2 regions of the Streptomyces sp. NPDC050560 genome follow, and region 1 is predicted to be linked to the other one. Evidence: riboswitches for the same ligand, from Rfam matches in the RefSeq annotation. Region 1 holds a riboswitch; the other holds the start of a gene.

Evidence for each region. Region 1 has a riboswitch for glycine ahead of gcvP (aminomethyl-transferring glycine dehydrogenase). Riboswitches for the same ligand answer to the same signal wherever they lie in the genome.
Region 2: linked by a shared signal. The riboswitch ahead of gcvT (glycine cleavage system aminomethyltransferase GcvT) and the one ahead of gcvP (aminomethyl-transferring glycine dehydrogenase) in region 1 are both predicted to bind glycine.

Annotation. Positions count from the first base shown of each region.
Region 1 covers NZ_JBITGT010000028.1:37,766-43,518, reverse strand. Annotated here, with positions in the region: gene ACIBIW_RS36435 (MerR family transcriptional regulator) at 92-721, shown strand; gene ACIBIW_RS36430 (DNA polymerase IV) at 786-2,180, shown strand; gene ACIBIW_RS36425 (PRC-barrel domain-containing protein) at 2,209-2,586, opposite strand; glycine riboswitch at 2,700-2,795, shown strand; gene gcvP (aminomethyl-transferring glycine dehydrogenase) at 2,965-5,753, shown strand, end outside.
Region 2 covers NZ_JBITGT010000017.1:105,871-111,623, forward strand. Annotated here, with positions in the region: gene ACIBIW_RS31285 (L-serine ammonia-lyase) at 1-27, opposite strand, end outside; gene glyA (serine hydroxymethyltransferase) at 178-1,446, opposite strand; gene gcvH (glycine cleavage system protein GcvH) at 1,580-1,960, opposite strand; gene gcvT (glycine cleavage system aminomethyltransferase GcvT) at 2,105-3,256, opposite strand; glycine riboswitch at 3,412-3,507, opposite strand; gene ACIBIW_RS31305 (AAA family ATPase) at 3,893-4,570, shown strand; gene ACIBIW_RS31310 (enhanced serine sensitivity protein SseB C-terminal domain-containing protein) at 4,680-5,462, shown strand; gene ACIBIW_RS31315 (enhanced serine sensitivity protein SseB C-terminal domain-containing protein) at 5,709-5,753, shown strand, end outside.

The DNA.
Region 1 (5,753 bases):
ATTATCACTCGGCGTGCCGAGTGTGGCGATCGTTGACGCACCCCTGGTGACTGCCTACCGTCGACAAGGCAGGTCAAGGACGGAGGTCGGCGTGAGAAGCAGCGGCGACGGTACGGCGGGGGGAGCCGGACCCAGTCCGGTGGAGAGCGGTCCGTACCCGCTACACGGCCCATCGGCCGCCCCATCCTCGCACCCGGCCGTGGTCACGGCCGACGGCGGGCCGGGGGCGGAACAGATTGGTTATCGGGGCCCCGCGGCGTGCGCGGCAGCGGGCATCACCTACCGGCAGCTCGACTACTGGGCGCGCACCGGCCTGGTCGAGCCCAGCGTCAGGCCCGCCTACGGCTCGGGCACCCAGCGCCTCTACAGCTTCCGCGACGTCGTCGTGCTGAAGATCGTGAAGCGCTTCCTGGACACCGGCGTCTCCTTGCAGAACATCAGGACCGCCGTCCGCCATCTGCGCGGCCGCTCCCTCGCCGACCTGGAACGCATGACGCTGATGAGCGACGGCGCCACGGTCTACGAGTGCTCCTCGCCCGGCGAGGTCCACCAGCTCCTCCAGGGCGGCCAGGGCATCTTCGGCATCGCCGTCGGGGTCGTCTGGCACGACGTGCAGACCGCCCTCTCCCAGCTCCACGGCGAGCGGGTCGACACCGGTGAGACCCTCGTCGGCCGCCATCCCACCGACGAGCTGGCCCGCCGCCGCAACCGCGCCGTCTGACCGCCCCCGCCCGTTCGCGCGGCGGGCGGGCGCGATGTCAGTGGCATACGGCAGCATCTGAGGCGTGCGACGCGAGCCCACCATCATGCATCTCGACATGGATGCCTTCTACGCCTCGGCGGAGCAGGCGGCCAAGCCGAGCCTGCGCGGCAAGGCCGTGATCGTGGGCGGCCTCGGGCCCCGGGGCGTCGTCGCCACCGCCTCCTACGAGGCCCGCAGGTTCGGGGTGCACTCCGCGATGCCCATGGGGCAGGCGAGGCGCCTCGCACCACACGCCGCGTACCTCGTGCCCCGCTTCGGGCTCTACCGCGACATCAGCGAGCAGGTCATGGGCCTGCTGCGGAACCTGTCCCCGCTGGTCGAACCGCTCAGCCTGGACGAGGCTTTCGTCGACCTGGAGGCGTCGGGGGCCGCGGACGACGCCGCGTCGGCCCGCGCCATCGGCGAACGGCTGCGCGCCGACATCAGGGCCGTCACCGGCCTCAGCGGCTCCGTCGGGCTCGCCGTCTCCAAGATGCTCGCCAAGATCGCCTCCGAGCGCGCCAAGCCCGACGGCCTGGTGCTCATTGACGCGGGCAGCGAGCGCGAGCTGCTGGGACCGCTCCCGGTGCGCACCCTGCCGGGCGTCGGCCCCGCCACCGGCGACCATCTGCGGCGGGCCGGGATCACCACCGTCCAGGAGATCGCGGACGCCGGAAAGGACGAGCTGGTGCGGCTGCTCGGCAAGGCGCACGGCGCGGGGCTCTACGCGATGGCGCTGGCCAGGGACGAGCGGCCCGTCGTCGCCGAGCGCGACACCAAGTCCGTCTCCGTCGAGGACACCTACGACACCGACATCCACGACCGGGTACGGGTGCGCGGCGAGGTGCAGCGGCTCGCCGACCGCTGTGTGCGGCGGCTGCGCGAGGCGGGGCGCTCGGGGCGCACGGTGGTGCTGAAGGTCCGCCGCTACGACTTCTCCACGCTCACCCGCTCGGAGACGCTGCGCGGCCCCACCGACGACCCCGCGGTGGTGCGGGAGGCGGCCGCGCGGCTGCTGGAGTCCGTGGACACCACCGGCGGGGTGCGGCTGCTCGGCGTCGGCGTCACGGGACTCGCCGGGTTCACCCAGGAGGACCTGTTCGCACAGGCCGCTTCGGGCACCGCGGAGGAGCCGCACCCCGAGCCCGAGGACACCGGGGAGCGCCCCGAGGCGCCCGAGAAACAGGACGACACGCCGGTGCCGAGGCGCTGGCTCGCCGGGCACGACGTGCGGCACGCGCGGCACGGCCCCGGCTGGGTGCAGGGCAGCGGCCTCGGCCGGGTCACCGTGCGCTTCGAGACCCCGGGCTCGGCCCCCGGCCGGGTCCGCACCTTCGCCGCCGACGACCCCGACCTCACGGCCGCCGGGCCGCTGCCGCTCGTGCCCGACGGGGCGCGGGCCCCGAAGGACGCGCCGGGCCCGGAGACCGCCGGCTGACGGCACCGGGTGCCGCCGCGCCCCGGACTCAGTCCCGTTCCTCGCCCGCGATGTGCCCGAAGTCGCGGTCCGGGGGCCAGGTCTCGCGCACCCCCTCCACCATGATCCCGTAGTGGTGGCAGAGCTGTAGCTCCTGGGCGGGGGAGAGGTGGCGTCCGACCCCGAGGTCCGGCGCGTGCCGGATCAGGGAGCGGTCGAAGGGCACCCGCAGCACCCCGCCCACCAGCCTGCTCTGCTCCAGCGGCACGAAGGCGTCCCGGGTGAAGAATCCCGTCCTTATGGCCGCCCATTCGGGTGAGCCGGTGGCATCGTCGAGATAGACCTCGTCGATGGTCCCGATCTTCGAACCGGTGCGATCGAACGCTTTGCGGCCGATCAGGTGGCGCGGGTTCACATCCGTCTGCACGCTGTCTCCCGACTGCCGAAGAACCATCCGTCACCCCTACGAAAGGGTACGAACGGGGTGTCGGCCAGCCGAGTGCCGACCGCGGGGCCGCTGGTAGGCTTGCTGATGGCCGCAGAACCCGAGCGGGAGAGTCCTCCGGCGGCCGCCGGAGGCGCCGAAGGAGCAAATCCTCCCCGGAATCTCTCAGGCTCACGTACCGCGCGGGTGAGGCCACTCTGGAAAGCAGAGCGGGCATGGTCGGTCTTCCGCTCTCACCGACGGTGCAAGCCGGGCGTCCCCAGGGCGTGCCGGTGAAGCTCTCAGGTCGTATGACAGAGGGGGAGGCCGTCCGGGCACCCCGTGCCCTCACAGGTCGCAGCAGACCAGGAGGCCCCCGCCATGAACGCCCACCGCACGCCGCTGTCCCGTCTTGAGCGCGCCGCCCCCTTCGAGCGGCGGCACATCGGTCCGGGGCCCCAGGAACTCGCCAAGATGCTGGCGCACGTCGGCTACGGCTCCCTCGACGAGCTGACGGACGCCGCCGTGCCCGAGGTGATCAGGAGCACCGAGCGGCTGCCGCTGCCCGAGGCGGGCAGCGAGGCGGAGGTGCTGGCGAGCCTGCGGGGCCTCGCCGAGCGCAACACCGTCCTCGACTCCATGATCGGCCTCGGCTACTACGGCACCTTCACCCCGCCGGTCATCCTCCGCAATGTGCTGGAGAACCCCGCCTGGTACACCGCGTACACGCCCTACCAGCCGGAGATATCGCAGGGCCGCCTCGAAGCGCTGCTGAACTTCCAGACCACGGTCGCCGACCTGACCGGGCTGCCCACGGCCGGCGCCTCCCTCCTCGACGAGGGCACGGCCGCCGCCGAGGCCATGGCGCTCTCCCGGCGGGTCGGCAAGGTCAAGGACGGCGTCTTCCTCGTCGACGCCGACACCCTGCCGCAGACCCTCGCCGTGCTCAGGACCAGGGCGGAGCCCTCCGGTGTGGAGATCGTCGTGGCGGACCTCGCCGACGGGGTGCCCGACGCCGTCGCCGAGCGCGGCGTGACCGGCGTGCTGCTCCAGTACCCGGGCGCCTCGGGCGCCGTACGCGACCTGCGGCCGCTGGTCGAGCGGGCGCACGAGCTGGGCGCCGTGGTGACCGTCGCCGCCGACCTGCTCGCCCTCGCCCTGCTCACCCCGCCGGGACAGCTCGGCGCCGACATCGCCGTCGGCACCACCCAGCGCTTCGGCGTCCCCATGGGCTTCGGCGGCCCGCACGCGGGCTACATGTCCGTACGCGAGGACTTCGCCCGCAGCCTGCCGGGACGTCTCGTCGGGGTCTCCCAGGACGCCGACGGCAACCGTGCCTACCGGCTCGCGCTCCAGACCAGGGAGCAGCACATCCGCCGGGAGAAGGCCACCAGCAACATCTGCACCGCCCAGGTGCTGCTCGCCGTGATGGCCGGGATGTACGCCGTCTACCACGGCCCCGAGGGGCTGCGGGCCATCGCCGCCAGGACCCACAGGTACGCGACGCTGCTCGCGGCGGGGCTGCGCGCCGGGGGCGTGGAGGTGACCCACGGGACGTTCTTCGACACGGTGACCGCCCGGGTGCCCGGGCGCGCCGCGGAGGTCGTCGCGGCGGCCCGCGGCGGCGGGGTCAACCTGCGGCTGACCGACGCCGACCACGTCGGCATCGCCTGCGACGAGACCACCACGAGGGACCATCTCGGCACGGTGTGGAGCGCGTTCGGCGTCGAGGCGGAGGTCGCCGCGCTCGACGAGGACACCGACGACGCGCTCCCGGCCGGGCTGCTGCGCACCGACGCCTACCTCACCCACCCGGTCTTCCACGAGCACCGCTCCGAGACCTCGATGCTGCGCTACCTGCGCCGCCTCGGGGACCGGGACTACGCCCTGGACCGCGGCATGATCCCGCTGGGCTCCTGCACCATGAAGCTCAACTCCACCACCGAGATGGAGCCCGTGACCTGGCCCGAGTTCGGGGCGCTGCACCCCTTCGCGCCCAGCGAGCAGGCCCAGGGCTATCTGTCCCTCATCGGGGAGCTGTCCGGCTGGCTCGCCGCGATCACCGGCTACGACCGTGTCTCGCTCCAGCCCAACGCCGGCTCCCAGGGCGAGCTTGCGGGGCTCCTCGCGGTACGCGGCTACCACAGGGCGCGTGGCGAGGCCGGCCGCACCGTCTGCCTGATCCCGTCCTCCGCGCACGGCACCAACGCGGCGAGCGCGGTGCTCGCCGGGATGCGGGTGGTCGTGGTGAAGACCGCGGGCGACGGCGAGATCGACGCCGACGACCTGCGGGCCAAGATCGAGCAGCACCGTGACAGGCTCGCGGTGCTCATGATCACGTACCCGTCGACGCACGGCGTGTTCGAGGAGCACGTGTCCGAGATCTGCGCCGCCGTGCACGACGCGGGCGGCCAGGTCTACGTGGACGGGGCCAATCTGAACGCGCTGATGGGGCTCGCCAGGCCCGGCAGGTTCGGCGGGGACGTCTCGCACCTCAACCTGCACAAGACGTTCTGCATCCCGCACGGCGGCGGCGGTCCCGGCGTCGGCCCCGTCGCGGTGCGCGAGCACCTGGCCCCCTACCTCCCCGGCCACCCGCTCCAGCCGCTCGCGGGCCCCGAGACCGGCCCGGGCCCCGTGGCCGCCGCGCCCTGGGGCTCGGCCGGTATCCTCCCGATCTCCTGGGCGTTCGTACGGCTGATGGGCGGCGAGGGGCTGCGGCGCGCCACCCAGGTCGCGGTCCTGAGCGCCAACTACATCGCCAGGCGGCTCGAACCCCACTTCCCCGTGCTCTACACGGGGCCCGGCGGCCTCGTGGCGCACGAGTGCGTGATCGACCTGCGCCCGCTGACCAAGGCCACCGGGGTCAGCGTCGACGACGTCGCCAAGCGGCTCGTGGACTACGGCTTCCACGCGCCCACGATGTCGTTCCCCGTCGCCGGAACGCTCATGATCGAGCCCACCGAGAGCGAGGATCTTACGGAGATCGACCGCTTCTGCGCGGCGATGATCGCGATCCGGGCCGAGATCGAGAAGGTCGCGGCGGGGGAGTGGCCCCGCGAGGACAACCCGCTGCGCAACGCCCCGCACACCGCCGCCGTCCTCGCGGGCGACTGGGACCACCCGTACGGGCGCGAGACGGCCGTGTTCCCGACCGGGGTGCACGCGGC
Region 2 (5,753 bases), on a different contig from region 1:
GAACAGGTCGAAGACCGAGAGGGCCACGGATGACTCCTTGCTGGCGTGGCACGCCGTCGGCCGCGGGGTGCGCGGCCCGTGGGTGGCAGGGCGCGGGCACCGCGCCCCGGTCGGGGTGCGCGCTGCCACGGTCAAGCGTACGAAAGGCCCCGGGGCGGTGCCCCGGGGCCGCGGGCGCTACAGGTTCGGATACAGCGGGTGCTTCGCCACCAGCGCCGTCACCCGCCCGGCCAGCGCCTTCGTGCCGGACTCGTCGAGGTCCGGCTTCAGCGCCCCGGCGATGACGTCGGCGACCTCGCGGAAGTCCTCGGCGGCGAAGCCGCGGGTGGCGAGCGCGGGGGTGCCGATGCGCAGCCCCGAGGTGACCATCGGCGGACGCGGGTCGTTCGGCACGGCGTTGCGGTTGACGGTGATGCCGATCTCGTGGAGCCGGTCCTCGGCCTGCTGCCCGTCGAGCCGGCTGTCGCGCAGGTCGACGAGGACCAGGTGGACGTCGGTGCCGCCGGAGAGCACCGAGACGCCCGCCGCCGCGACGTCCTGCGCCACCAGGCGCTCGGCGAGGATCGCCGCGCCCTCCACGGTGCGCCGCTGGCGCTCCTTGAAGTCCTCGCTCGCGGCCACCTTGAACGCGACCGCCTTCGCCGCGATGACATGTTCGAGCGGCCCGCCCTGCTGGCCGGGGAACACCGCCGAGTTGATCTTCTTCGCGAGATCCGCGGTGCTGAGGATGACGCCGCCGCGCGGGCCGCCGAGGGTCTTGTGGGTGGTGGTGGTCACCACGTGCGCGTGCGGCACCGGGTTGGGGTGCAGACCGGCCGCGACCAGGCCCGCGAAGTGGGCCATGTCCACCATCAGGTACGCGCCGACCTCGTCGGCGATCCTGCGGAACGCGGCGAAGTCCAACTGCCTCGGGTACGCGGACCAGCCCGCGACGATCAGCTTCGGCCTGCTCTCCTTGGCCAGCCGCTCCACCTCGGCCATGTCGACGCGCCCGGTCTCGCCGTCCACGTGGTAGGCGACCACGTGGTACAGCTTGCCGGAGAAGTTGATCTTCATGCCGTGGGTGAGGTGGCCGCCGTGGGCGAGGTTCAGGCCCATGATGGTGTCGCCCGGCTTCAGCAGCGCGAACATCGCGGCGGCGTTGGCCTGGGCCCCCGAGTGCGGCTGGACGTTGGCGTGCTCGGCGCCGAACAGCTCCTTCACACGGTCGATCGCGATCTGCTCGACCACGTCGACGTGCTCGCAGCCCCCGTAGTAGCGGCGGCCCGGGTAGCCCTCCGCGTACTTGTTGGTGAGCACGGAGCCCTGCGCCTCAAGGACGCCGACGGGCGCGAAGTTCTCCGAGGCGATCATCTCCAGCGTGGACTGCTGGCGGCGCAGCTCGGCGTCGACGGCGGCGGCGACGTCCGGGTCGAGCTGGTGGAGCGGGGTGTTGAGAAGCGACATCACGGGTCCCTGGGGAGTCTGGTCCCGGCGGCGTGCCGCGCGGGACGGTCACGGAGGGCGCCTGCGCACCGGCGGCGGCCCCGGCGCTCCACGGGGGAGCGCGGGCCGCCCGCGGGCGCGGCGGCGCGGGGGCCTACTCGGAGGCCGAGAACTCGCCGTACTCGGCGGCGGTGAGCAGGTCGTCCGGCTCCCCGGCGACACGCACCCTGAACAGCCAGCCGCCCTCGTACGGCTCGGAGTTCACCAGCGAAGGGTCGTTCGCCACGTCCTCGTTGACCTCGGTCACCTCGCCGCTCACCGGCGAGTAGAGGTCGCTGACCGACTTCGTCGACTCCAGCTCGCCGCAGGCGTCGCCCGCGGTGATGGCCGCGCCGACCTCGGGGAGCTGGGCGAAGACGACGTCGCCGAGGGAGTTGGCGGCGTACTCGGTGATACCGACCGTGGCCACGCCGTCGGCGGTGGGCGTCACCCACTCATGCTCTTTGCTGTAGCGAAGGTGCTCGGGATTGCTCATGGCTGAATTCTCCTGTACGCGGGGGACTGCTCAGTACGGGGTCTTGCCCAGTGGGACGGGGCTCCCGCCCGGTGGGACGGTGCGCGGCGGCGCCCCCGCCATCCTCTGCGGGGGCACGGCGCCGCCGGGGAACCGGCGCGCGCTTCAGCTCCCGCGCCGGTAGAACGGCAGCGCCACGAGGTCGTACGGCTCCGCCGCGCCCCGGATGTCGACGGCGATCCCGGGGGCGCCGGGGGCCGCGTGCGCGGCGTCCACGTAGGCCATGGCGATGGGCGCCCCGAGGGTGGGGGAGGGGGCGCCCGAGGTGACCTCGCCGACCGGCGCGCCGTCGGCGAGCACCCGGTACCCGGCCCGCGGCACCCTGCGGCCCCGCGCGACGAGCCCGACGAGCACCCGCGGCGGGGCGGACTCGGCGCGCCGCGCCGCCTCCTCCAGGGCGTCCTTGCCGACGAAGCCGCCCTCCTTGCCGAACTTCACGATCCGGCCGAGCCCGGCGTCGAACGGGGTCAGCTCCGTGGACAGCTCGTGCCCGTACAGCGGCATGCCCGCTTCGAGCCGCAGCGTGTCACGGCAGGCCAGCCCGCACGGCACGAGGCCCGCGTCCGCGCCCGCCTCGGTGAGCGCCGCCCACAGGCCCTCGGCGTGCTCGGGCGCGACGAACAGCTCGAAGCCGTCCTCGCCCGTGTACCCGGTGCGCGCGATCAGCGCGGGCACCCCGGCGACCGTGCCCGGCAGCCCCGCGTAGTACTTCAGACCCTCAAGCGCGGCGTCCGTGAGCCCGCCGAGGATGCCGGCGGACGCCGGGCCCTGCACCGCGAGGAGCGCGTACGCGTCGCGGTCGTCGCGCACGCGCGCGTCGAAGCCTTCCGCGCGCTCCGTGAGGGCGTCGAGCACCGTGCGTGCGTTGGCGGCGTTGGCGACGACCAGGTACGTCGTGTCGTCGAGCCGGTAGACGATCAGGTCGTCGAGGATGCCGCCGTCCGTGCGGCAGATCATGGTGTAGCGGGCCCGTCCGGCGCGCAGGGTGCCGAAGGCGCCCACCAGGGCGTGGTCGAGCGCGGCGCCCGCCTCCGGGCCCGTGACGGTGATCTCGCCCATGTGGGACAGGTCGAAGAGCCCGGCCGCGGTCCTGACGGCGCTGTGCTCCCCGCGCTCGCTGCCGTAGCGCAGCGGCATGTCCCATCCGGCGAAGTCGGTCATGACGGCACCGAGGGAGCGGTGCACGGCGTCGAGGGCGGTACGGCGCGGGGCGCCCGGCTGTTTTGGCGGCGCGGCGGCGCGCGGGGCATGGGTCATCGGCTGGCTCCAGGGCAGGACGGGCGGGTGACTTCCTCCCCATCTGTCATCGGAACCTGAGAGCTTCACCGGGGGCGTCCGACGCGCGGACTGCTGCCGTCCCGGCTTGCACCTTCGGTGGGACCGCCCGTGGGCGGCCCGCTTTTCAGATGCGCCTCGCCCGCGCGGTATCGGGGCCTGAGAGATTCAAGGGAGGAACTTGCTCCTTCGGCGCCCCGGCCGGTGGCCGGGAACTCTCCCGCGCGGATTCAAGCGGCCGTTATGGAGTTTGCGCGCACATCATGGCACGCGCGCGTGCCGGGCGCCCGGGCGGTGGTGCGTCTCCGGGCGCCGCGACGGGTCCGCGACCCGCGCGGGCGCCGGTACGTGAGCGGTACGGGGGCGGTACGGAGCCCTGCGGGAAGGGCGCCGCGGGGCGGGGCGGCCGGGGGCGCGAGGCGGCCTCGTGCGGGGCCGCGCGCGTGTGACCGGCGCCGGACGGCGGCCACGGGCCGTACCGACGACGCGATCCGGCCATAAGCAGAGACACCCTTGTGCGGCATTACCGTTTCTTTACACTCGGGTCAGGGCCCTGACACGACCGCACGGGGGAGGCCGATCACGGTGCCGGCATCCGACACGACCCCCATGTCCGGCATGTCCGTCACCGCGCCCGACGCGGCCGCCACGACAGCCATGCCCGGCGTGTGGGACCTCAGGGGCCGCCCCGGGGCCGTCCCCGCGGAGCTGTGGTTCGACGCGGGGGACCTCGTCGTGGTCTCGGGGCTGCCGGGCAGCGGCAAGTCCACCCTGATCCGCCGCACCGTACGCACCGCCACGGGCGTCATGGACGCCACGGCCACCGCAGGCACCGCGGCAACCGGCGCCCACGGCGCCCACCGCCTCGACTCCCAGGACGTCAGGGAACGCTTCGCGCGCCGCGTGCACCCGAGCCTGCCCTACGCCCTCTACCGCCCCCTGGTACGCCTCGCGCACTACGCGCGCCTCCTGCGCGCCCTGCGCTCCGGGCGCGGGCTCGTGGTGCACGACTGCGGCAACAGGCGCTGGGTGCGCGCCCTCCTCGCGTGCGCGGCGCGCCGCCGCGGCGGCGCCCTGCACCTGCTGCTGCTCGACGTCGCGCCCGACGCCGCCCTCGCGGGGCAGCACGCGCGCGGGCGCCGCGTCTCCCGCCACGCCTTCGGCGCGCACCGCAGGGCCTTCGCCCGCCTCCTGGAGCGCGTCGCCGCCACCGGGCCGCCACCGGGCTGCGCGAGCGTCCTGCTGTTCGACCGCACCGCCGCCGACACCGTACGGACGCTCGGCTTCCGCCGCTGACGCGCCCCGCGTGCACCACGCCCCTGTTCGAACGCCGTCAACACCGCGCCCGGCAAGGGTTAAGGTGCGTCCCGCAGTACAGGACACAGGTGTGGAGCAAGCGTTGAACATGGACATACCGGTGGAGTCCGCGCCGTACGCGTACGGCGCCTGGCCCGTCAACGAGTTGGAGCAGGTGCTCTCCGCCGCCCTGGCGGGCGGCGCACCCTCGGCCGCCGCGCGCGTCGTCGAGGTGCTGGCCCGCAGCCATGTGTGGGTGCCCCTGCCCAACGGCGGCAGCCCCGGCCACCCCGATCTCGACCTGCCCACCCTGGAGATCGCGGGCCAGGCGTACGTCCCGGTGTTCAGCTCCGAGCAGCAGTACCGCCAGGTCGTCGGCGGGCACATGGCGTGCACCGTCGCCCCCGCCGTCGAGTTCGCCCGCGGACTGCCGCCGCAGCTCGGCATCGCGCTCAACCCCGACGGCGCCGTCGGCATCCCGCTGCCCCCGCCCGCCGTCGCCGAACTCTGCCGCGCGGGCCGCACGGAACTGGACGGCGCGGGCGGCGGCCGGGTCAGGCTCTTCCCGCCGGACTGGCAGGACGACCCCCTGGACTTCCTCACGGCGGCCGCCGAGGAGTTCGCCGCCACCGGGGTCGTCACCACCGCGCGCCGCTGCCTCGCGAGCGTCGAGGGCGGCCCCACCCAGCTCTTCGTCGGCGTCCAGACCGACCGCTTCGAGGACGAGGCGCTCCACCTGCCCATGGCCGCCCTCGGGCGCGCCCTCGGCCGGGTGCCGGTGCGCTGGGAGGTCAACCTGATCCTGCTCGACGTCGCACGCGACCCCGTCACCGACTGGATGCGGGACCAGGTGCGGCCGTTCTACGCGCGCGCCACACCCGGCACACCGTGATGCCGGCCCGCGCGCCGTGCCGGTGTCAGCGGCGCCGATTAAGGTGGTTTCATCAGTCGGTGGGCAGCGGCACGGCGCCGCCGCCCCCCGATGCCCGGGAAGCGCGGGACAGAGCAGCAGAAAAGCCGCGGGACAAGGCAGTACAGCGCGGCACGAGGCAGGGCAACGCAGGACATCGCGGTGCGTATCGAGGCGGCCGACCGGCGGCGGCCGTACGGGGCGCGGCACGGAGGGGCGGTCAAGAGGGTGAGTGCGTCGGGCACGGCAGCGGCCGGGCAGGTCGAGCGCATG